Regions from separate parts of the Weizmannia sp. FSL W8-1119 genome, predicted to be linked through region 2. Evidence: riboswitches for the same ligand, from Rfam matches in the RefSeq annotation. Region 2 holds a riboswitch; each other region holds the start of a gene.
What was found. Region 2 has a riboswitch for S-adenosylmethionine ahead of NSQ19_RS02470 (methionine biosynthesis PLP-dependent protein). Riboswitches for the same ligand answer to the same signal wherever they lie in the genome.
Positions count from the first base shown of each region.

Region 1: it holds a riboswitch for S-adenosylmethionine, as region 2 does, so the genes downstream of both, metK (methionine adenosyltransferase) here and NSQ19_RS02470 (methionine biosynthesis PLP-dependent protein) in region 2, are expected to answer to the same signal.
Region 3: it holds a riboswitch for S-adenosylmethionine, as region 2 does, so the genes downstream of both, NSQ19_RS01700 (bifunctional homocysteine S-methyltransferase/methylenetetrahydrofolate reductase) here and NSQ19_RS02470 (methionine biosynthesis PLP-dependent protein) in region 2, are expected to answer to the same signal.

Region 1 is NZ_JBBOZL010000001.1:2,092,282-2,100,253, forward strand. It holds gene metK (methionine adenosyltransferase) at 380-1,591, opposite strand; SAM riboswitch class I at 1,736-1,884, opposite strand; gene pckA (phosphoenolpyruvate carboxykinase (ATP)) at 2,061-3,647, shown strand; gene NSQ19_RS10270 (DNA mismatch repair protein MutT) at 3,666-4,064, opposite strand; gene NSQ19_RS10275 (DUF2584 family protein) at 4,478-5,521, opposite strand; gene NSQ19_RS10280 (flavodoxin family protein) at 5,537-6,079, opposite strand; gene gntK (gluconokinase) at 6,300-7,835, shown strand.
Region 2 is NZ_JBBOZL010000001.1:520,107-528,078, reverse strand. It holds gene NSQ19_RS02485 (carbohydrate ABC transporter permease) at 1-595, shown strand, start outside; gene NSQ19_RS02480 (glycoside hydrolase family 65 protein) at 798-3,092, shown strand; gene metC (cystathionine beta-lyase) at 3,241-4,416, opposite strand; gene NSQ19_RS02470 (methionine biosynthesis PLP-dependent protein) at 4,413-5,528, opposite strand; SAM riboswitch class I at 5,606-5,726, opposite strand; gene NSQ19_RS02465 (KpsF/GutQ family sugar-phosphate isomerase) at 5,868-6,845, opposite strand; gene kdsA (3-deoxy-8-phosphooctulonate synthase) at 6,860-7,702, opposite strand.
Region 3 is NZ_JBBOZL010000001.1:341,043-349,014, reverse strand. It holds gene NSQ19_RS01710 (CsbD family protein) at 1-91, shown strand, start outside; gene metH (methionine synthase) at 997-4,461, opposite strand; gene NSQ19_RS01700 (bifunctional homocysteine S-methyltransferase/methylenetetrahydrofolate reductase) at 4,538-6,373, opposite strand; SAM riboswitch class I at 6,441-6,541, opposite strand; gene NSQ19_RS01695 (hypothetical protein) at 6,894-7,493, opposite strand; gene NSQ19_RS01690 (LCP family protein) at 7,486-7,972, opposite strand, start outside.

The sequences.
Region 1 (7,972 bases), 1.6 Mb from region 2:
ATTTATTTCTTGAAAAAACAAATCCATTTCCGCCAAAATTTGACGGCCAAAATCTGCACATGTAATATAGTTTAGCATGTTTTCCGGCAGTTTGCAGGGATTTTGTTAAAAAAGGGACATACAGGATTTCTAATAAATGGGCCGGACCGCATCATCCAAACTTTGCGCCGGTCGGTTCTTATGCCCGCGTTGCAGACGCTCATCATAAGCGCCCCGGTTCTGTTCCCGGTCTTTCTGTCAAACAGCCCCATCCGTTGTATTCTCTGCCCCCGCATGTGGGCGCTTCCCGTCACCGGCGTTTTATCCTCCGAATGCCTCCCTTATTCCCCCCGCTGCATGAAAAAGAGCGGCCTGTATACCAGGCACGCTCTTTTTCCCATTATTTTCCGATATGATTGCGGACGAATTCATTCAACGCCCCGGCTTTGTCCGTTTTTTCCCAAGGCACATCCAAATCATCGCGGCCGAAATGCCCGTACGCAGCGGTCTGTCTGTAAATCGGGCGGCGCAAGTCGAGCATTTTGATAATGCCGGCCGGGCGCAGGTCAAAATGGGCTTCAACCGCCTCGATCAGCACTTCTTCCGGAACTTTTCCAGTCCCAAACGTATCGATGGAAATGGAAACGGGCTTCGCCACCCCGATCGCATACGCAAGCTGTACCTCACATTTTTCCGCAAGGCCGGCCGCAACAATATTTTTCGCAACATAGCGGGCGGCATAAGCAGCGGAACGGTCCACTTTCGTCGGGTCTTTCCCGGAAAATGCGCCGCCGCCGTGGCGTGCATAGCCGCCGTACGTGTCGACAATGATTTTGCGGCCGGTCAGCCCGGCATCCCCTTGAGGGCCGCCGATAACAAAGCGGCCGGTCGGATTAATCAAATACTTTGTATCCGCATCGAGTAAGTCTGCCGGCACAACCGGTTCAATGACGTATTTTTTCATATCCTCCTGAATTTGCCCGGCACTGATGTCAGGATTATGCTGCGTTGAAATGACAATCGTATCAATCCGGGCAGGCTGGTTGTTCTCATCATATTCAACTGTCACCTGTGTCTTCGCATCCGGGCGCAAATACGGGATCACTTCATGTTTGCGGAGTTCAGCAAGACGGCGGGCAAGCTTGTGGGCAAGCGAAATGGGAAGCGGCATCAGCTCTTCTGTCTCATTGCAGGCAAACCCGAACATCAGGCCCTGGTCGCCGGCTCCGATTGCCTCAATCTCTTCGTCGCTCATCCCGCCTTCGCGGGCTTCCAAAGCCTGGTTAACGCCGCGCGCAATATCTTCGGACTGTTCGTCAATCGATGTCAAAACAGCGCAGGTTTCCGCATCAAACCCGTATTTCGCGCGCGTATAGCCGATCTCTTTAATGGTCTTGCGCACCACTTTCGGAATATCCACATATGTATTGGTGGAAATTTCCCCCGTGACGAGCACGAGCCCTGTCGTGACGGAAGTTTCGCAGGCAACGCGGGCATTCGGGTCTTTTTCTAAAATGGCATCCAAAATGGCATCGGAAATCTGGTCGCAAATTTTGTCCGGATGGCCTTCCGTCACCGATTCCGATGTGAACAAATGCCGTCCTTTTAACATCCGCTTTTCCTCCTTATATGGTTACATATTGGAAACGGTACTCATACCCTAAACTCGATTCATTTTAAGTACAAAGCCAAAAATAAAAACCTTTCCCATTCATATGAGTGGAAAGGTTTTGACTTCAATCAATCGCGCCTTTCACTCTTATCGTTCAAGGAAACATTCCTTGCTGCAGGTTAGCACCTTTGCCTGGAAGTCAAGCGGCAGCTGCGTTGCGAGCGCATTGCCTGTTCCAGAGGCGGGTTGCTGGGTTTCATCGGGCCCGTCCCTCCACCAGCTCGGGATAAGAGTATCCGTTCAAAGTAAAATCATACGCAATTTAGCAGGCGCTGTCAATGCTTTTTTCACCATTTGCCCTTTTGCCCCCTGCATTTTTCCCGGAAAAAAGTATGTAATAAACGGATGAATATGTTATACTGATATCGTTTAAAGCGAAATAAGTTATTCAAAGGGGCGGTTTATGAAAATGGATCTGATTGGCGCTTCTGACGATTTAAAGTTTTTGTTGTCGGGGGAAAATGTGCGCATGCAGCTTTCCGTGCCGCAATTAATGGAAAAAATTATTGAACGGAAAGAAGCTGTGCTGACAACGGAAGGGGCCATTTCTGCTACAACAGGAAAATACACAGGAAGGTCGCCGAAAGATAAATTTATTGTCGTCGACTCCGAATCAAAAGACCGTGTCGACTGGGGCAAAATCAACCAGCCGGTATCTCCCGGCGTGTTCAACAGGCTCTATGAAAAAATGGTCCGGCATTTAAAAGGGAAAGACGAAATTTTTGTGTTTAAAGGTTTTGCGGGTGCCGATCCAAAAAGCCGCCTTCCGATCCAGACCGTGAATGAGTTCGCCTGGCATAATTTATTCGCGCATCAATTGTTTATCCGGCCGGATGCGGAGGAACTCAATCAACACGATGCGCAATTTACCATTCTTTCCGCGCCGCTGTTTAAAGCAGACCCGGCGCTTGACGGCACGAATTCCGAAGCGTTCATCATGATTTCACTTGAACGCCGGATGATTCTGATCGGCGGAACGGAATATGCAGGCGAAATGAAAAAAAGCATTTTTTCCATCATGAATTATTTGCTGCCGCAAAAAAGCATCCTTCCCATGCACTGCTCCGCCAATACCGGGAAAAACGGCGATACGGCCCTGTTTTTCGGCTTGTCCGGGACCGGGAAAACGACACTTTCCGCCGATCCGGAGCGCGCGCTTATAGGGGACGATGAGCACGGCTGGTCCGACAGCGGCGTCTTCAATATTGAAGGCGGATGCTATGCAAAGTGCATCGGGCTTACAGAAGAAAAAGAACCGCAAATTTACCGGGCAATCCGGTTTGGGACCGTACTTGAAAATGTAGTCGTAGATCCGGTGTCCCGTAGGCCGCAATATGGCAACAATGCACTGACGGAAAATACAAGGGCTGCTTACCCGATTGAAAACATCGGCAATATTGCCCGTTCCGGCATGGCCGGCCATCCGTCAACCATTATATTCCTGACGGCTGATGCGTCCGGTGTCCTGCCGCCGATCAGCAGGCTGACAAAAGAGCAGGCCATGTACCATTTCTTAAGCGGTTACACTTCCAAACTGGCCGGCACCGAACGCGGCGTCACGCGCCCGGAAGCTGTGTTCTCCACTTGCTTCGGCGCGCCGTTTTTGCCGCTTGAGCCCGCCGTTTATGCGGAAATGCTCGGAGAGAAAATTGGCAGGCACAACGTCCAGGTATTTCTTGTCAATACCGGCTGGACAGGCGGCCCGTACGGAACCGGTTCCCGCATGAAATTAAGCTATACGAGGGCCATGGTCCGGGCTGCGATAAACGGCAAACTGAAAAATGTGGAAACGCGGCAGGATGATATTTTCGGGCTGCACATCCCGGCCCGTATTGAAGGGGTGCCGGAGAAAGTCCTTTATCCGCAAGATACATGGGTGGACAAGCGGGCTTACCGTGAAAAAGCGTTCGAACTTGCAGCCCGGTTCAAAGAAAATTTCCGGCAATTTTCATCAGTGCCGGATGATATTGAAAAACTCGGCGGCCCGCTTATTTAAGCATAAGCGGGAGCCCGGCTAAAACCAGGTACTTGCCTGGACGGCGCTGATTCCTTCCTGCACTGCCCATTGGTGGTGGGCGCCGGCCATTTTTTCCGCAGCCTCGTGAAGGTTGAGCCATTCCAGGTTATGGCTTCCTTTGCGGGGCTGTCCCCATTTTCCCAAATAAAACAGGCCTTCATCCATGGACCGCGCGCCCGTTTCCTGTGCCGCTTTGCCTAAAAAGCCCGCGATTTCAAGATCCGCGCCGACTGTCCGCATCAGGCAGGCAAGTTCAGACTCCCCGCGGCTGATTTCCCCGCCCGGCAGCCTGTAGCCGCTGCCCGACGGCACCACCCCGACTTTTTCTTTTTTCGCATCAAAAATGACGGCATATGCGCCGCAAGCTTTTTTGTAGCCCGTTTCCATCTTTGGCATTCCTCCTCCTTTTTTAGCAAATGCAAAAGCCGGCCCCTTTTCCTTCAAGTATCCATTATGGCGGATGCTTGGGCCGGCCCTTTTTAAATCGCTTCGGCCTGTTCCTTTTTCCAGCTTCAGAAGCCGGCCTTTTCTCTTACGATTAGTATTTTCAATCTTGCCCATTTCATCCCGAAAAACCAGGCTGGCGGCGCACTTGCAAGGCGTGTGTTGCGTCTGCCAATATTCCGCCGCCGGATCCGTTTTTTCTCCGCGCTACTCGCAAGCTGATCCAGTTCCGTTCACCAGGCATTGCCCTTTGGCCGGATCCCGGCGTTCTCCGGTAAAATCAGCCGGGCATTGCACTTGTAAAATTCCCGTCCGCCCGTCCTGATAAACCAAACAGGCGCCGCGGATCATGGTGCGGCGCCTGTTTAATTCGGCGTGTTCAAAGAAACCAGTTCATAATGAACGATCGTTGTATTGTTTTCCCATTCCAGTTTGCGGATGACAGCGCTCCCGCTCGGCCCGTGTTCCTTCTTTTTCCGGATTTCAACTGGCGTATCAAGCGGATACACGCAGTAACCCGGTTGCTTCAGCAAAAAGAGGTTTTGCTCAATACGCTCTTCTTTCCCGTTCGTCACGAGCATCGTATCGAGTTCCATCGGCATTCCCATTCGGCTCACCTCCGTCGTTGCTTCTATTGTATCATGTGCGGAATGCCTTTTCATCCAAACGCTGGCATCATGGACAACCCGCCGGTTTACAGGCGGCGGGAAATGGTGGCCAAGCTCCGGGAAATACCATGTTTCAACCGGTTTTCCAAGCTGTTTGAGCCCGCGTTCGAGACGAATGGCGTGTTCCACGGACACATTTTGATCCTGCTCCCCGTGGATGACGAGAACGGGGCAACCAATTTGCCCGAGCTTATACAGCGGCGTCCGCACCCGGTACCGTTCTGGATATTTTTCCGGCGTGCCCCCGATCACGCGCTTCATCATTTTTCGCAAATCGACCCGTTCCGCATAACAAAGCGCAACATCCGAAACGCCGCCCCACGTGACAAGAGACGCGGCCGGCCGGGCTTGCGCGGTGCCGAGTGCCATGATGCCGCCGCGGGAAAATCCGAAAACGTGGACACGCCCGCTTACCCGCTCATGCTCCATCAATACGTCAAAGCCAAAATACGCATCATGCATATCATCTCCGCCAAAGTCTTCATCGCCTTCCCCGCCCCGGTTGCCGCGGTAAAAAGGCGCGAAAACGATAAACCCTTCCGACGCAAACTCGCCGATCCTTGCAGGCCGCACCATGCCGACGCTTTTGATGCCGCCGCGCAAATATAAAAACCCGTCATAAATGCGCCCGTCATCCGGCTCTGCCAGCAACCCTTTCACTTTCAGGCCGTCCGACCAGTATGTCACCAGATACATGCGCACATGCGGATTCGGGGACGGAAAAAGCTGCTTTTCGATCACGGTCTTCAAATTGCATCACCTTTTCAGTGTTTCGTTTAATTGATCCGCTGCAAAGATTGCCTCTTTATCATGTACAATATCGCCGGGTTTATTGCCCTCTCCAAGAATGTAACCGTCAAAACGCATGCCTAAAAAGCCGAAAATATATGCAAACTGCTGGATCAGCGGCAGCCCTTTGACACGCGGCATATCCCCGCCGGCTGCAATCACATAAATTTTTTTCTCCGACATTCTTTTTTTAAAGTCCGGAAACTGCGGATCCCGCAATGTTTGTGACCAGCGATCGATGAAGTTTTTCATCAGCCCCGACATCCCGTACCAGTAAATCGGCGTTGCAAAGATAATCGTATCGCACATTAAAATATGCTGGATGAGAATGCTATAATCATCCTCCACTTTCGAAAACCCTGAATCCGTGTGGCGTTTGTCTTCGACCGGAAGAATACGCGCATCTTTTAAATAAAAGCGCTCCACATGCATGCCTTCCACTGCGCGTTCCGCGAGCAGCTCTGTATTGCCGCGCGGGCGCGAACTTCCGTAAATCACTGCAATCGTCATGGCTGTAACCTCTTTTATCCATTTACTTTTTACTTTCTATGCCAGTATGTCGGCCACAGCCGGCGCCTGTCAAGCAATTCGGATTCCGGCGGTTTTCCAAAAAACTTTTAAAAACCGTGCGCTTTCAGTTAAAATAAAGGTATTGGAAAAAATTTTTAAAAAACACTGAACTGTAAAAATTATTTTGAAGCAGCAGGTTCATAAAGGAGATTGACTTTCGATGACCTATTATTTAGGCGTAGATATCGGTACAACATCAACAAAATCTGTTTTATTCGGCGAAAAAGGAAAAGTCATCAGCATGCACCATGCAGGCTATCCGCTTTACAGCCCGTCCCCCCAGGTCGCCGAGCAGCATCCGGATGAAATTTTCCGCGCCGTCATTGACTCGATGAAAACAGCGATCGCCAAAAGCGGCGTTGATCCTTCCGAAATAAAACTCGTTTCGTTCAGTTCCGCAATGCACAGCCTGATTGCAGTGGACAAAGGCGGCAAACCGCTAACCAACTGCATCACCTGGGCTGACGCGCGCGCGGCAAAATGGGCGAAAAAAATAAAGGATGAATGGCACGGCCAGGACATTTACAGGCGGACCGGCACCCCTATCCATCCGATGTCCCCCCTTTCCAAAATGACATGGCTCCGCCACGATGTACCGGAGCTGTTCAAAAAAACGTTCAAGTTTATCGGCATTAAAGAGTATATTTTTTATCGCTTTTTCGGGCAGTATATCGTCGATTATTCGCTTGCCTCTGCGACCGGCCTTTTTAATCTCCACGGCCTGGACTGGGACAAAGAGGCGCTGGATGTGGCCGGCATTACGGCAGAACAGCTGTCAAAACCTGTGCCGACAACCTTTTACCTCACCGGGCTTGCGCCGGAATATGCGGCCGAAACCGGCATTCCGCAAGACACGCCGTTTGTTGCCGGCGCAAGTGACGGGGTGCTTTCGAATCTCGGCGTGAATGCGATCGACCCCGGTGTTGTCGCGATCACGATCGGGACAAGCGGCGCGATCCGGACCGTTACGGATAAACCTGTGACCGATCCAAAGGGAAGGATTTTCTGCTATGCGTTAACGGAAAACCACTGGGTCGTCGGCGGGCCGGTCAATAACGGCGGCATGACGTTCCGGTGGGTGCGCGATGAACTGGCCGCAGCCGAAGTCGAGACGGCAAAACGGCTCGGCATTGATCCGTATGAAGTACTGACGAAAATTGCCGCCCGTGTTGCCCCGGGATCGTACGGGCTCATCTTTCATCCGTACCTGGCCGGCGAGCGCGCGCCGATTTGGAACGCGGATGCAAGGGGATCGTTTTTCGGCCTCGGCCTGCACCATAAACGCGAGCATATGGTCCGCGCCGTGCTGGAAGGCGTGATTTATAATCTCTATACGGTTATGCTGGCGCTTCAGGAAATGATCGGCATCCCGAAAAAAATCCAGGCGACCGGCGGCTTTGCCCGCTCCGATTTGTGGCGGCAAATGCTCGCTGATATTTTCAACCAGGAAGTCGTCGTGCCGGAAAGTTTTGAAAGCTCCTGCCTCGGGGCGATCGTCCTTGGCATGTATGCGCTCGGCGAAATAGATGATTTCTCGGCCGTCTCAGACTGGATCGGCGCCACGCACACCCATCGCCCGATTCCGGAAAATACTGCGGTATACGAAGAGATCCTCCCGATTTACATCCGGATCTCCCGCCTGCTTGAAGGGGAATACACCAACATTGCCGCATTTCAGCGGAAATGGGTGAAATAACAATGGCGTGAAGGGCAAAAACAACGGACACGCATGGATTTGACGGGAGACAATGGAGCTGTGCCATTTGCTTTTGGGCCGATTTGAAATCGCGGCGCTTTTCGCAAAACCAGGTCGTCCGCTTTGCGCATGGAACA
Region 2 (7,972 bases):
AACGACAACGGTTTACATTATTTTAATTGCCACGTTTACGGCTTACGCCATTTCGCGTTTTGATTTTAAAGGGAAAAACTTGTTGCTCGGGCTGATTCTGGCGGTTTCGATGTTCCCGCAAATGATTGTCACCGGGCCGATTTATAACTTGTTCCTGCATTTGCATTTAACGAACTCGTATGCGATTGTCCTGCCGTATTCGACGATCACCCTGCCGACTGCGGTATGGATCCTAGTGACGCATTTCAACCAGATTCCGCTCGCGCTTGAAGAATCGGCAAAAATTGACGGTGCGACGCCGGTTCAGACGCTGTTCCGGATCGTCTTCCCGCTTGCCGCGCCGGGTGTCTTTACAACTGCGATTATTACATTCATTGCTGCGTGGAACGAATTTTTGCTGACGATTACCTTAAACTCGGACGCTAATTACCATACTGTGCCGGTCGCGATTTCTTTCCTCCGCACCCAGTTCGAAATACTTTGGGGACAGGTCGCTGCCGCTACCACAGTCGTCACGGTCCCGACCCTGATCATCGTCCTTCTGTTCCAGAAACAAATCGTCTCCGGCCTTACAACAGGCGGGGTGAAAGAATAAAAATTTCCGCTAGCGGAGCGTTCTCCCCCGGTATCGCAACCGCGCGGCATTTTCCAGATCCCTGTCAAGCTGCCGTTGTTTAACTTACAGGCCCGGCAGGCAATCCGATACGGGGAAAGGGTTTTTCGGTCCGGGACATAAGAAAAAAAGGGCGCTTGGCACCATGCCCTCTTCGAATTTGGAATTTTTGGAGGAACAGCGTATGACATGGGAAATCACGAAACACGAATTGGACAAACAAATGTTGCTGGTCAATGAAAGCTTATTTGCACTCGGGAACGGCTATCTTGGCGTGCGCGGAAACTTTGAAGAAGGCTACCCGGAAGAAATCCCTTCTATCCGCGGCACTTATTTGAATGCTTTTTATGACAATACAGAAATCCAGTACGGGGAAAAAGCGTACGGATTCCCGGAAACCGGGCAGAAAATGCTGAATGTGATCGATGCGCAGACCATCGAAATTTTTCTTGGAGAAGAAAAAGAACGCTTTTCTCTTTTTGAAGGGGAAGTTCTCGGTTTTTCCCAAACTTTGCACATGAAACGCGGGTTTTCCGAACGCGTCATCCATTGGAAATCGCCTTCCGGAAAAGAAATCAAGCTCACTTTTTCACGGTTGGTTTCTTTTACATGGCGGGAACTGTTTGCGATTCAAGTGAAAATGGAGCCGGTGAACTTTTCCGGGCCGGTGCGGGTGATTTCCACTGTCAACGGTGATGTGCAAAATTATGTCGATAAAAACGACCCGCGGACCGGATCTGCCCATGCAAAAAGGCTGGCTGTGACAAAAGCAGCGGCGGAGAGCGGCACGATTGTACTGCTTGCCCGCACATTTGCTTCCGGGCTTGAAATGGCTTGTGCCACAACCCACGCCGTTTCCGCCTCTTGCGAATGTCATTATGAACAAGACGAACAAAAAGTGCACGCCATCATCGATTTCAAACCCGGCGAGCCGGTGTCCCTTACAAAATTTGCGATCTATACGGACACCCTCCGTCACGGGGACCATATCGCAGAAAAGGCGGCGGACATCCTGAAAAGCATGCAAGGGAAAGATTTTTCCGCACTCATACGGGAGCAGGAGCAATATTTAGCCACTTACTGGCAAACAGCGGACATTGAAATTGACGGCGATCCGAAACTGCAGGAAGGGATCCGTTTCAATCTGTACCAGCTCCTGCAGTCTGTCGGAAAAGACACCGCCAGCAATATTGCGGCAAAAGGGCTGTCCGGGGAAGGTTATGAAGGGCATTATTTTTGGGACACGGAAATTTATATTTTCCCGGTGTTTCTGTTGACGCATCCGGAACTCGCGCGGCATTTGCTGCTGTACCGTTACCATATCCTTGGCCATGCACGGGCAAGGGCAAGAGAAATGGGCCATCAAAAAGGCGCGCTATTTCCGTGGCGGACGATTTCCGGCCCGGAATGCTCCCCGTATTTCCCTGCCGGCACAGCGCAGTATCATATTAGCGCGGACATTGCTTACAGTTATATGCAGTACTGGTATGCCACGCAAGATCAGGACTTTATGAAGCAATACGGCGTCGAAATTCTCGTGGAAACGGCGCGGCTTTGGCTTGAGGTTGGCCATTACCGGGAAAAAGACGGCAAATTTGCGATTGAAGATGTGACCGGGCCGGATGAGTACACAGCCATCGTCAACAACAATTACTATACAAATGTAATGGCAAAATACAATTTAAAATCAGCCCACAAATTTTACCACTGGCTGAAAACAACAGATGCAGCCTATTTTGCGGCATTTGCTGCGCGGCTCGGTTTAACGGACAAAGAAGCGGCAAGCTGGCTGAAAGCAGCGGATGCCATGTATCTCCCTTATGATGAAAAACGCGGCATCCACAAACAGGATGACAGCTTTCTCGATAAAGCGGTCTGGGATTTTGAACATACGCCGAAAGACCATTACCCGCTCCTTTTGCATTACCATCCGCTCACGATTTACCGGTACCAGGTATGCAAACAGGCGGACACGGTGCTCGCGCATTTTTTGCTGGAAGAAGAGGCAGATCCGGAAACGATCCGAAACTCATATCATTATTATGAAAAAGTCACAACACACGATTCATCGCTGTCCACTTGCATCTTCAGCATCATGGCGTCCAGGCTCGGCGAAACGAAAAAAGCGTATCATTATTTTATCGAAACAGCCCGTCTTGATCTTGATAACACGCACGGCAACACAAAAGACGGCCTGCATATGGCCAATATGGGTGGGACATGGCTGTCCATCGTGTACGGATTCGGCGGCGTCCGGATCAAAGAAAATGGGCTTTTCTTAAACCCGGCCATTCCGGAACAATGGGACCGCTATTTATTCCGTCTCACCTACCAAAACCGCAGGCTCCAGGTGGAAGTCACGTGCCATGCGTTCAAAGTGGCATTGCTGGAAGGAGATGTGCTGGACATCCATATCGGCGGCCGGACAGAAACGCTGCAACCAGGCAGGACGATTACCCGGCCGATTTCCGGCTTGTAAATGCAAGCGTTCGTTCCTTTACACAAAAAATAGAAAAAAGCGGCGGGACCCTTTTTACAGTGGTTTCCCGCTGCTTTTTTCGGAACTTCTGAACGAAGCGGGCTTTAACCGGCAACAGTTGGCGTTTCCTGCTGAAGGAATCCGGCTTCTATTTCACTGTTGTGCCAGCTTTCGTGTATGAAAAAGCCTGCTCAAAATCGGCAATCAGATCATCCGGATTTTCGAGGCCAACCGATAAGCGCAACAAGCTGTCGGAGATGCCGCGTTTTCTTCGGTCCTCAGGTGGCATTGCGGCGTGGGACATTTTTGCCGGATAGGACAGAATCGATTCCACAGCGCCGAGGCTGACGGCAAAGACCGGGATTTTTACATGGCTGACGAATGCCCGGAGCGCTTCCTCATCTTCCAGTTCAAACGACAATACCGCGCCCGGCCCTTGTGCCTCCAGCTTTTGCAACGCATGCTGCGGATGGTACCCGAGCCCCGGATAATACACGTTTCGTACAAGCGGATGCGCATCAAGAAAATGTGCAATTTTCACCGCTGACTGCTGTGATTGGAGCAGCCGCACATGCAACGTTTTCAACCCGCGCAAAACGAGCCATGCATCCTGGACGCCGAGCACCGCCCCGAATGAGTTTTGCAAAAAGCCGAGGCGCGCTGCCAATGCTTCATCTTTTACTACAGCAAGCCCGGCGACGACATCGCTGTGCCCCGCTAAAAATTTCGTCGCGCTGTGCAGCACGATATCCGCCCCGAGTTCAAGCGGGCGCTGCAGGGCAGGCGTTAAAAAGGTGTTGTCGACAAAGGTGAGCGCCCCGGTTTCCTTTGCCAGTTCACTCACCGCACGGATATCCGTCACTTTTAAAAGCGGGTTTGAAGGGGTTTCTACATAAAAAGCTTTCGTGTTCGGGCGGACGGCCTGCCGCACTTCTTCAAGGTTGGTCATATCCACAAATGTATGTTCAATACCAAGCCGTGTCAGGACTTCTGTCACCATCCGGAACGTGCCGCCGTACACATCCTCGGTGATCACAACATGGTCGCCCGCCGACAAAAGCAGAAACGCCGTTGAAATCGCCGCCATCCCGGAAGCAAACGCGAAACCTTTGGCGCCGCCTTCGAGTTCGGCTATGACATCCTCGAGCGCTTCCCTCGTCGGATTGAGCGAGCGGCTGTAATCGTATTTGCCGAACTGATCAATGTCCGCCTGGTGGTATGTCGAAGCATGCTGGATCGGCACACTCACCGCACCGGTCACCTGGTCAATTTTGTGGCTGTTATGTAAAAGCCTCGTTTGAAAAGAATAATCTTCATTTGTCATCGTGTTTGCACCCCTTCGTGAATGTTGGCAAAAGCTTTTTCAATATCTGCAATCAAATCGCGGTCATCTTCAATTCCGACTGAAAAGCGCAAAAGGCAGTTGTCCACGCCCGAGGCAATCCGTTTTTCTTCCGGAATGTCGGCATGCGTCTGTGTAGCCGGGTAAGTGATAAAACTTTCCGTCCCGCCGAGGCTTTCGGCAAATGTAATCAGAGACAGGCCGCGTAAAAACGGGTCAATCCATGATTCTTCTTTTACACGGAAAGAAAGCATCCCGCCGCGGCCCGGATATAGCACATCTTTTACATCCGGATGCGCACTTAAAAAGGCCGCCACAGCTTTTGCATTCTTTTCGTGTTTTTCCATCCGGAGCGCCAGCGTTTTCATGCCGCGCATCAGAAGCCACGAATCAAACGGGCTGAGTGTGGCGCCGGCACCGTTATGGTACAAGAAAAGCTTGTCGCAAAGTTCAGCGCCCTTTGCCACGATCAGCCCGGCCAGCACATCGTTATGCCCGCCAAGATATTTCGTTGCGCTGTGGACCACAATATCAGCGCCTTCTTTGATCGGCTGCTGCAAAAGCGGGGTGTAAAAAGTATTGTCCACGATCAGCAGGATTCCGTGCCCTTTCGCAATTTCAGCCACTGCGCCGATATCCGTCTGCTGCATGAGGGGGTTTGTCGGCGTTTCAAGAAAAATGGCTTTCGTTTTCGAGGTGATTTCTTTTTCAATATTTTCCGGGTTGCACGTATTCACGTACTTACAACAAAGCCCCCATTTTTTATACCCCTGCTCAAGCAGGCGGTAGGTACCGCCGTATAAATCATCACTCACAATCCACTCATCGCCGGCCTGGAACAAAGATAAAACAGTGAAAATCGCAGCCATGCCGGAACTGCACGCAAACCCGCGGTCCCCGCCCTCCAGATCCGCAATCGCTTCTTCCAGCAACTGGCGTGTCGGGTTGCCGGTACGGGAATAATCAAAACCGGTCGACTGCCCAATGCCTTCGTGGTGGTAAGCGGTAGAAAAATAAACAGGCGGGTTCACCGCACCTGTCACGCGGTCACTGCGGTTTCCGATCTGTGCAAGTTTTGTTTCTGTATGATACATGATGGACACTCCCTCACTTAAAATCAAAAAGCCTTCTCCAATAAGAAGAAGGCCATTCTTTTCGTGCATGAACCATCTTCTTATCTTTCAAGTTATGGATCCCATAACTTGCAGGACTTAGCACCTTTTCAACGCGTAAAAGCATTGAAGGTTGCTGAGGCTTCATCGGGCCATTCCCTCAACCTCTCTTGATAAGAAAATACGAGTATGAAATTTGCCATAAACACCGCAAAAGCCATTACACAACGGACTTAAAAAATGCTTATGTTCAATTTATCCCCTTTTTTCGGATTCGTCAAGCTTTTTTAAAAAATTTCCAATTTAATTTTTACCATTTGTCTATATAGTCTGGACCAAATCCTGAATATGGAGCATGGCAACCGGTTTCTGGGCGGCAACAACCGGCAACACCTTGAAAGCATGGTCTTCCATTATCCGCAATGCTTCCGCTGCCAGCTGATGCTCACTGACGCAAACCGGATATTTTGTATACAAATCTGCCACTTTTTTATCCAGTACTTCATGGCCGTTTAAAAGCTCGCGCCGGATATCGCCATCCGTTAAAATGCCGGCAAGCCGGCCCTGCTTATCAATGACCGAGACAGCCCCCGTCCCCGCTTCCGTCATCATAAATAATGCTTCCTTTATGCCGGTATCCATTCTGGCAACCGGGTTCATGCTTTTGCGTTTAGCCACATGGCCAACTGTTAGAAGCAAACGCCTGCCAAGCGAGCCGCCGGGATGGAAGAGCGCAAAGTTTTCAGGTTTAAAATCCCTTGCCTTTAAAAGGGCTACCGCGATCGCATCCCCGAGCGCAAGCGTGACGGTGGTTGTAGAAGTCGGCGCAAGGCCGAGTGGGCACGCTTCCTCAACTTCCCCGATATCCATCACCAGATTCGAACACCGCGCCAGTGTCGACTTGCGTGAACCAGAAATGGCAATCATTTTTGCGCCGATCCTTTTGATGGAGGGGATCATATTTAATATTTCCGACGTTTCCCCGCTGTTGGAAATGGCAATGAGGATGTCTTCTTTTGTTATTTTTCCAAGATCGCCGTGCAGTGCTTCTCCCGGGTGAAGGAAAAATGCCGGGGTACCGGTGCTTGCAAATGTGGAAGCAAGTTTCCGGCCAATGATGCCCGATTTCCCCATTCCTGTAAAAATGACTCTGCCTTCGCACGCCAATATCATTTCAATGCCTTCATTTATACGAAAATTGATCCGGTCTTTCAGCTTTAAGATCTCATTGGCTTCTTTTTCCAGTACTTCACGGACGCTTTCGACATAATTGATGCTTCGTTTGAAATCTTTTAACATCCTATTCACCTCCGTTAATGGATGTTTGCTGCCGTTTGTTCTTTTATCATGTGATCAATTTCAATTATTGGCTTTAACATTTCTTCAATATCATCCAGTTTCACCATATTCGGGCCATCCGACCAGGCCTGGTCCGGATCAGGATGGGCTTCGAGAAACAACGCATCGATCCCGCAAGCCGCCGCTGCCCTTGCCAGATACGGGACAAACGCACGCTTTCCGCCTGTTGAAGTGCCGTTTCCGCCCGGAATTTGGACACTATGGGTAGCGTCAAACACGACCGGATACCCTAATCTGCGCATTTCCGGAAGTGCACGCATATCCACCACCAGGTTATTGTAGCCGAATGTCGAACCACGTTCTGTAAGGAGAATTTTTTCGGTGCCGGATTCTTCCAATTTTTGAATGACGTTTTTCATATCCCAAGGCGCCAAAAACTGCCCTTTTTTGACATTCACGATTTTGCCCGTTGCGGCGGCGGCAAGCAGCAAATCGGTCTGGCGGCAAAGGAAAGCGGGGATTTGCAGTATGTCGAGCACTTCCCCGGCTGCTTTTGCCTGGTGCGGCTCATGAATATCGGACGTGACCGGTGCGCCAAATACATTTTTAATCCGGTCAAGTATTTCGAGCCCTTTTTCCAGTCCCGGGCCCCGTTTGGAAAAAATGGATGATCGGTTGGCTTTATCGAAAGAAGCTTTAAAAACGAAAGGAATGCCGAGTTTTCCGGCAATGGTTTGAAGGGTTGCGGCTGTTTCCATGGCCATCGTTTCACTTTCAATTACGCACGGGCCGGCAATCAATACGAACGGCAGAGATGGGCCGAAAGCTATCCGGCTGTTCAGTTGGACTGTTTTCATTTGCTCACTCCTCATTTTTAAGTTTTCACGTGTCTTTACTCCTTCTGCTGCAGGTTACAAATATTATCCTTTAGGAAACCGCACAGGGCAAGGAAGTTGTAAAAAATATTCACAAACTTTTTTCATTTTTATGTAGGGTTATCTTCCAACAAAAGTGTAAGTGTGGAAACATTTTCCTTCCTCTCTGTTTCCATTTTCCCGATTAACGGCTGTAAGAGCGGGTTATGATATAGTACAAACACCAAAAGTCCTACGGTGTGATGTCAAGGG
Region 3 (7,972 bases), 180 kb from region 2:
GAAGAAAAAAGCTGAAGGCAAAATGGACAAATTGAAAGGCGAAGCCCAGGACTCGGTCGGCGATGCAAAAGACCGCCTCTCCCGTAAGTAAGCACTTTGCTTTTGATAAGACACTGAAAGGCAATGGAGCTTTTGGACTCCCATTGGCTAATATCAGAACAGGACAAAACAGTTCAATGCGGATTTGACGCCCGTGCCACAAAGGATACGGCAGGGGCGGAAGGATGAAAATCCGCCGCAGTCGCCGCACATTTTCAGACAGATTTTTAAGCTCGGATTCCGATATCCGGGCTTTTTCATGTAGGTATTTCCGTGGAAATATTGCTGGTTTTGTCGAAACTAAGCCTATCATGTCATCTTGTTAAGGCAGCAAAAAAGCCAATATTCGCAGCGTTTGGGAATGTTAGGCTGGATGAAGAAGCATATGTCTTGGCCTTGGCAAGGGTTGTAACAGCACTGGCTGAATTTTAGATGTAAAGGTTGCACCCGGAGCTGATTTAATGTAGGCGTTCATGCCACAGGGAACGTGGCAGGTGAGTAATTTTATAGAAGGAAAACGGGGTCAAGCATTTTCGGGCTTGCTGGCAAGTGGTATTTGTTCAAAAAAACCTGTTCAACATGCACGGTTGCACAATTTTCATTGGAATGTTTCCCGTGGAACATTGGGGGCGGAACAGAAAAGCCAGTGCAAATTTTGTCGATTAATACGGTTTTTTGCAGAATGGTATATGGGTCCGGGTTCCGCATTCTTCTGTCGAAGCCGCAAAAATGCAGCATGGCGCCTATGGTAAGAAAGTGGCGGGTAAGCTACAAAATTTTCGACTGATTGTTAACATGGACTGCTCTACGGTAAGATTTTTGCCTGTCAGTTACACGATTAGGAAAGCGATGGAATTTTCAGCCGCTTGTTCACGTAGAAAACGTCCATGTTTTCTTGATGTATGGCCGTTCCTTGCTTTAAAAAACCTAAAGCGGGCCGGGGCCCGCTTTAGGGGGTCATACCGCAAAGTATCTTGCCTCCGGATGGGAGAACACGAGCGCGGTGACGGCGGCTTCGGGTTCCATCATGTAGCCTTCGGTCAAGTGGAGACCGATTTTTTGCGGTTGCAGCAATTTAAACAGTTTGGCCTGGTCTTCGAGGTTCGGGCAGGCCGGGTAGCCGAAAGAGTAGCGCTGGCCCTGGTATTTGGCGGCAAAGCGTTGCTGCATTGTGAAACCGGCCGGGTCCGGGAAGCCCCATTGGCCGCGCATCAGTTCGTGCAGCCGCTCGGCGAAGCCTTCTGCCGTTTCGAGGGCAAGCGCCTGGAGGGCATGGCTTTTGAAATATTCGCCTGCTTCTTTCAAATAGCGTGCGTGGTGGCGGATGTTTTTGCCGGCGACGACCGCGAACATGCCGACATAGTCAACGACCCCGCTGTCTACGCTCCGGACATAATCGGCAAGGCACAAATACGGCGGCTTTGCCTGGCGCGGGAATGTGAACCGCTCTAAAATGGATAAAGATTTCGGATTTAATGCTCCAGGCTCTCCAGCCGGTTCGTAAACAATCAGATCATTACCATCCGACTGGGCCGGGAAAAATTGGTATACAGCGGATGGCTGAAGCAGTTTTTCTTTCATCACCCACTCGCGCAGTTCATCCACCTGCTGCTTCAGCTTACTGGCGCGTTCGTCTCCCTCCGCAAGCAGTTTTTCGACACGGCCTTTCAATCCTAAATGGTGGCCGAGGAGCATTTGCATGTTCACGTAGGGATCAATATGGGAAAGCGGATAATTGCGCAGCACATGCCGCTTCAAATCCGCCGGCTGGTAAACGCGCGCATCCGGGGATACTGAAGAACGGCGCGGTAAAGTCGCAACCGGCGCCCCGCCGGCATTCGCCGCTGCCACCCTTGTCCCGCCGCTGCGCTGGTTGGCAAGTTCCGTTTCGAGCGAGCTGCGTTCCGATTCATCCTGCAATTTGTTTGCAAGCGTGAGGCCCTCCATTGCGTCTTTTGCATACAGCACAAGCCCCTCATATTGCGGAGCGATTTTATTTAACGTGAATTTTCGCGACAAGGCTGCACCGCCGACCAGTATCGGCTGGCGGATGCCCGCTTCCCGCAAATCCTGGGCAGTGACAACCATTTGCTGGGCGGATTTGACAAGGAGGCCGGATAGCCCGATCACATCCGGTTTCTCTTTGCGGACAGCGTGGATAAGATCAGCCGGCGCCACTTTGATGCCAAGGTCCACCACTTTATAGCCATTATTCGACAAAATGATGTCGACCAGATTTTTGCCGATGTCATGGACGTCGCCTTTCACGGTTGCGAGCAGCACTTTCCCCTTTGTGCTTGTTTCATTTTTTTCCATAAAAGGCTCAAGGAATGCGACAGATGCTTTCATCACTTCCGCACTTTGCAAGACTTCTGCGACGATGAGCTGGTTGTCATTAAACAGGCGGCCGACTTCCGCCATCCCGTCCATAAGCGGGCCGTTGATAATGGCGAGCGGATCCGGGTATTTTTTCAAGGCCTGTTCTAAATCCGGGATGAGTCCTTCTTTCGTCCCTTCGACAACATCATTCGCAAGCCGTTCGGCAAGCGTCATCGTGCTCTTTGGCGCTTTTTTCTCCTGCACTTTGCCGCGGTAATATTCGGTGAACGCGGCGAGGGCTTCGTCACTCGTTTCAAACAACAGTTTTTCGGCCATTTTCACGTTCTCTTCCGGGATGGACGCAAAGCGTTCAAGCTTTTCTGTATTTACGATGGCGTAATCCAGCCCGGCTTTCGTACAGTGGTAGAGAAACACTGAGTTGAGCACTTCACGCCCGGCAGGCGGCAGCCCGAATGAAACATTGCTGACGCCGAGGATCGTCTTGCATTCCGGCATCGCTTCTTTAATGAGCCGGATGCCTTCGACTGTTTCTTTTGCTGCGCCAAAATACTGCTTGTCGCCGGTGCCGGCAGGGAACACGAGCGGGTCAAAAATGAGATCACGCGGGTTGAGCCCGTACGTATGGACGAGCAGGTCATAAGAGCGGCGCGCAATCTCAAGTTTCCGTTCGGCAGTGACAGCCATCCCCTCTTCATCGATCGTGCCGACGACAACGGCACCCCCGTATTTTTTGAGGAGCGGCACGACTTTTTCAAACCGTTCCGTCCCGTTTTCAAGGTTAATGGAATTGACAATGCTTTTTCCTTGGCAGTATGTAAAAGCTTTTTCGATCACGTTTTCATCCGTGGAATCGATCATAAACGGCACTTTCACTTTTTTCACGGCGATCGAAATAAAGTTTTCCATGTCGCTGATTTCATCGCGGTCCGGGTCGGCGAGGCAGATGTCGATGATCTGTGCGCCGTTTTTGACCTGGGTGCGGGCAATTTCGCTTGCTTCTTCCCATTTGCCTTCTGCGATCAGGCGCCGGAACTTACGCGAACCGATGACGTTTGTGCGTTCGCCGACAAAAATCGGGCGGGTGGACGGGTCATCGTAAATAAAAGGTTCGATGCCAGAGACGGCGTGGTGCTCTTCTTTTGCAGGCTGGCGCGGCGGGAGCCCGGCTAGTGCTTCATTCAGCGCTTTGATATGGGCAGGTGTTGTGCCGCAGCAGCCGCCTGCGATGTTAAGCCAACCTTTTTCGGCGAAGCCTTTCATTTTTACAGCGAGCGATTCCGGTGTTTCGTGGTAATGCCCTTCTTCGTCGGGAAGCCCGGCGTTCGGGTAGCAGCTCACTGCCGTTTTGGCGAGCCCCGCGAGTGTGCGGATAGAGTCAGCCATGAACTCCGGGCCAGTCGCGCAGTTGAGCCCGACTGCGGCCGGCTGCATATGCGCGACGGAAATGTAAAATGCTTCGATGTTCTGGCCGGCAAGCGTTGTGCCCATCGGTTCGATGGTGCCGGAGATGAGAAGTGGCAGTTTTTTTCCGGTTTCGTTAAATGCATCCGTAATGCCAAGAAAAGCGGCTTTGACGTTCAGCAAGTCCTGCGATGTTTCGAGGAGGAGCACGTCGGCCCCGCCTTTTATGAGCCCGCAAGCCTGTTCCTGGTAGGCGGTTTTGAGCGCGCCAAAAGTGGTGCCGCCTGTGACGGAGAGCGTCTTTGTTGTCGGGCCCATTGAACCGGCGACAAACCGCGGCCGGCCGGGTGTGGAAAATTTTCCGGCAGCCTGCTTGGCGATGCGCGCAGCTTCGATGTTGATTTTTTCGGCAAAGTGCCCAAGGCCGTACTCGTTAAGGACGATGGACGTTGCGCCAAATGTGTTCGTTTCGATGATGTCGGACCCCGCTTCGAGATATGCTTCATGGATCGAGCGGATTAGATCGGGCGCTGTGAGATTCAAGTATTCATTGCAGCCTTCGTATGCTTCGCCGCCAAAATCTGCCGCGGTGAGGTGTTGCTGCTGGATCATCGTGCCCATCGCCCCGTCGAGAATGAGAATGCGGTTCGCAAGCTGCTGTTCAAATATCGTTTTCCCCATGAAAAATGCCCCCTTTGGTTGTGCGTTTGATCGGTTAAATTCAGGTTGCCGAGTAGCCAAAGAATCTCCTATACTTTTAGAAAATGCCCGCGCTGCGCACTGCTGTTTTTTCGTGGATGTGGCGCGTGCATTCCACTGTCAGTTCATAGCGTTCGAGCGGCGTAATCAGGTAAATGCCGTTGAAATAGGCGAGGGCCGCATCGATCAGGGTACGGCTGATCGCAAGGCTTTCTTCGCGCGCTTTCACAGGGTCGCCGTTTGTTTTTTCCATCGCTTGCAAAATATCATCCGTCAGTGTGATGCCCGGCACTTCATTGTGCAGAAAGACCGCGTTCCGGTAGCTGGTAAGCGGCATAATGCCAAGATAGATCGGCGCGTCCAAATGCTTCGTGGCTTCATGGATTTGCTCGATTTTTTCCGTGCTGAAGACAGGCTGGGTGATAAAATAATCAGCACCGTGGCGGATTTTGCGTTCCAACCTCCCGACCGTTTTATCGAGATTGCGGACGTTCGGGTTAAATGCAGCTGCGACGGAAAAATTTGTTTTCCGCTGAAGCGATTTGCCGGAATGGGAAATGCCATCATTGAATTGCTTGATCATTGCGATCAGTTCCATGGATGACAAATCGTATACGCTCGTCGCTCCCGGGAAGTCGCCGATTTTTGTCGGATCCCCCGTGATGGCAAGCACCTGGTCAATCCCGAGCGCAGCAAGACCCATTAAGTGCGACTGCAGCCCGATCAAATTACGATCACGGCATGTAATATGAACAAGCGGCCGGATGCCATGTTTCTCTTTTAAAATTGAAGCAATCGCTGTGTTGCTGATGCGCGGGCTTGCAAGCGAGTTGTCGGCCATTGTCAAGGCATCGATGCCGGCGTCGTGCAGCGCTTTTGCCCCTTCGAAAAAGCGGGCTGTGTTCAGCGTTTTCGGTGTGTCCAATTCGACAATGACGGAATGGCGTTTTTTTACAATTTCATGCAACGGCGGTTCGTACTGCGCCGGGGCGGCTGCGATTTCGATTTTCGGTGGGCGGACCGTTTTTTCTGTGACAGGCAAAAGCCCCTGCACCCCGTCTGCGATTGCTTTGATGTGAGCTGGGGTCGTGCCGCAGCAGCCGCCGATCAGGCGCACACCCTGTTCGACCAGTTTTTCGGCGCATGTTTTAAAATAATCGGCGTTATTTGTGAACGTGAACCGGCCTTCCTCGTAATCTAAAAGACTCGCATTCGGGTATGCGGACAAAAAGGCACGCTTCGGTATCGGGATTTCTTCGAACGCCTGGATCATGTGGTGCGGGCCGAGCCGGCAGTTTAGGCCGGTCACATCAGCGCCGCGGTTTTCAAGTTCCTTGAAAGCATCGCGGACCGGGGTTCCGTTTTGGAGCACGCCCGGTTCGATAAGCGAGAACTGGGCGATGACCGGGACATCCGCTTCTTTTTTCGCAATGTCTACGACCGTATACAGTTCTTCCGCGTCAAAATACGTTTCCAAAAGCAGGGCATCAACTCCTTCGTTCAGGAGGTGAAAAATCTGCTCGCGGAACGTACGCTTGATTTCGGCAAGTGTTGCTTCGGTTTTGCGCTGGCCGCGGATGCCGCCGACCGTGCCGAGTATAAATGTGTCACGGTTTGCCGCTTCTTTTGCGATCTGGACAGCCGCTTTGTTGATATCTTTTACTTTTTCTTCCAGGCCATACTGTGCCAGCTTGATATAGTTGGCGCTGTACGTGTTTGTCTGGATGACCGATGCGCCTGCTTCGATATAGGCGCGGTGGATCGCGTGGATGTCTTCCGGATGGGTCAGGTTGAATGACTCATAACATGTGTCGGCGCCGTATGCATATAGCAGTGTCCCCATTGCCCCGTCTGCAACAAGGATGCGGTTTTTTAACGTTTCGAGAAGGTTCAAATTTTTACACTCCCTTTGAATGATATGAAAAAAGCCTCCCAGAAAAGGAGGCAAGATGACAACATTCTCCTTATCTTTTCAGGTATACCTGTTGGATTTAGCACCGTGCCGTATGGCTGGTTGCTGAGGTTTCATCGGGCCAAGTCCCTCCGCCTCTCTTGATAAGGCTATTCGATTGAACGTACTTAAAATTTTGACTTATTTATACTTTACACTTTGTCGGGTGACATGACAAGGGGGAAATTGAAATTCATATTGGATGCGGTTTCGCCCCTATTGTCTAATTGGCTTTCTTTTGCCTTTTTGAGCCCTCCAAAAGGACAATTTGCTCCCGGTACGGCTCTCTTTTGTCTTTTTGAGCTCTCCAAAAAGACAATTTGCTCTTGGTACGGCTCTCTTTTGTCTTTTTGAACCCTCCAAAAGGACAATTTGCTCTTGGTACGGCTCTCTTTTGTCTTTTTGAACCCTCCAAAAAGACAATTTGCTCCTGGTCCGGCTCTCTTTTGTCTTTTTGGGCCCTTCAAAAAGACAATTTGCTCTTGGTCCGGCTTTCTTTTGTCTTTTTGAGCCCTTCAAAAGGACAATTTGCTCTTGGTCCGGCTTTCTTTTGTCTTTTTGAACCCTCCAAAGAGACAATTTGCTCTTGGTCCGGCTCTCTTTTGTCTTTTTGAGCCCTCCAAAAGGACAATTTGCTCTTGGTCCGGCTCTCTTTTGTCTTTTTGAGCCCTCCAAAAGGACAATTCGCCCCTGATCCGACTCTCTTTTGTCTTTTTGAGCCATTCAAAAAGACAATTTGCTCTTGGTACGGCTCTCTTTTGTCTTTTTGAACCCTCCAAAAGGACAATTTGCTCTTGGTACGGCTCTCTTTTGTCTTTTTGAGCTCTCCAAAAAGACAATTTGCTCTTGGTACGGCTCTCTTTTGTCTTTTTGAACCCTCCAAAAAGACAATTTGCTCCTGGTACGGCTCTCTTTTGTCTTTTTGAGCTCTCCAAAAGGACAATTTGCTCCCGGTACGGCTCTCTTTTGTCTTTTTGAGCTCTCCAAAAAGACAATTTGCTCCCGGTACGGCTTTCTGTCTGCTACAAAAAAAAGAGCCGGAACCGGCCCCCCTGTTATTCATCCAAAAACTGTTTGATGGCTTCGGTATTTTTTTCTTTGTCCACTTCGAGCGCGGCGCCGACGCCCGGATAACTGACATTGGTATAGGTACCGGCAACCGGTACGGTCATTGTTTTGACCTTAAGGTTGCCATTGACCATGACGTCTTTAACGAGCGCAAGAATGTTCATTTTGCTCATGTTGGTGGCCATATACGGCTGGATGGTTCCGAGCAGTTTCGGTGCTTTGGCGATGCCGTTCACGCTGAAGACTTCAGATTGGAGCGCTTTAAGCACTTTTTGCTGGCGAGCAACCCGGCCAAAGTCGCCTTGCGCATCATGTCTGAACCGTGCGTAGGCGAGGAGTTGTTTCCCATGCATGAGCTGTTTGCCAGGATAAAGCGTCAAGCCGATGTTTTTCGACATTTTATGTTCGACGTTCATTTCAATGCCTTGAGGCGCCAGGGTATCGACAATTTTAACAAAGCCTTGGAAATCGACG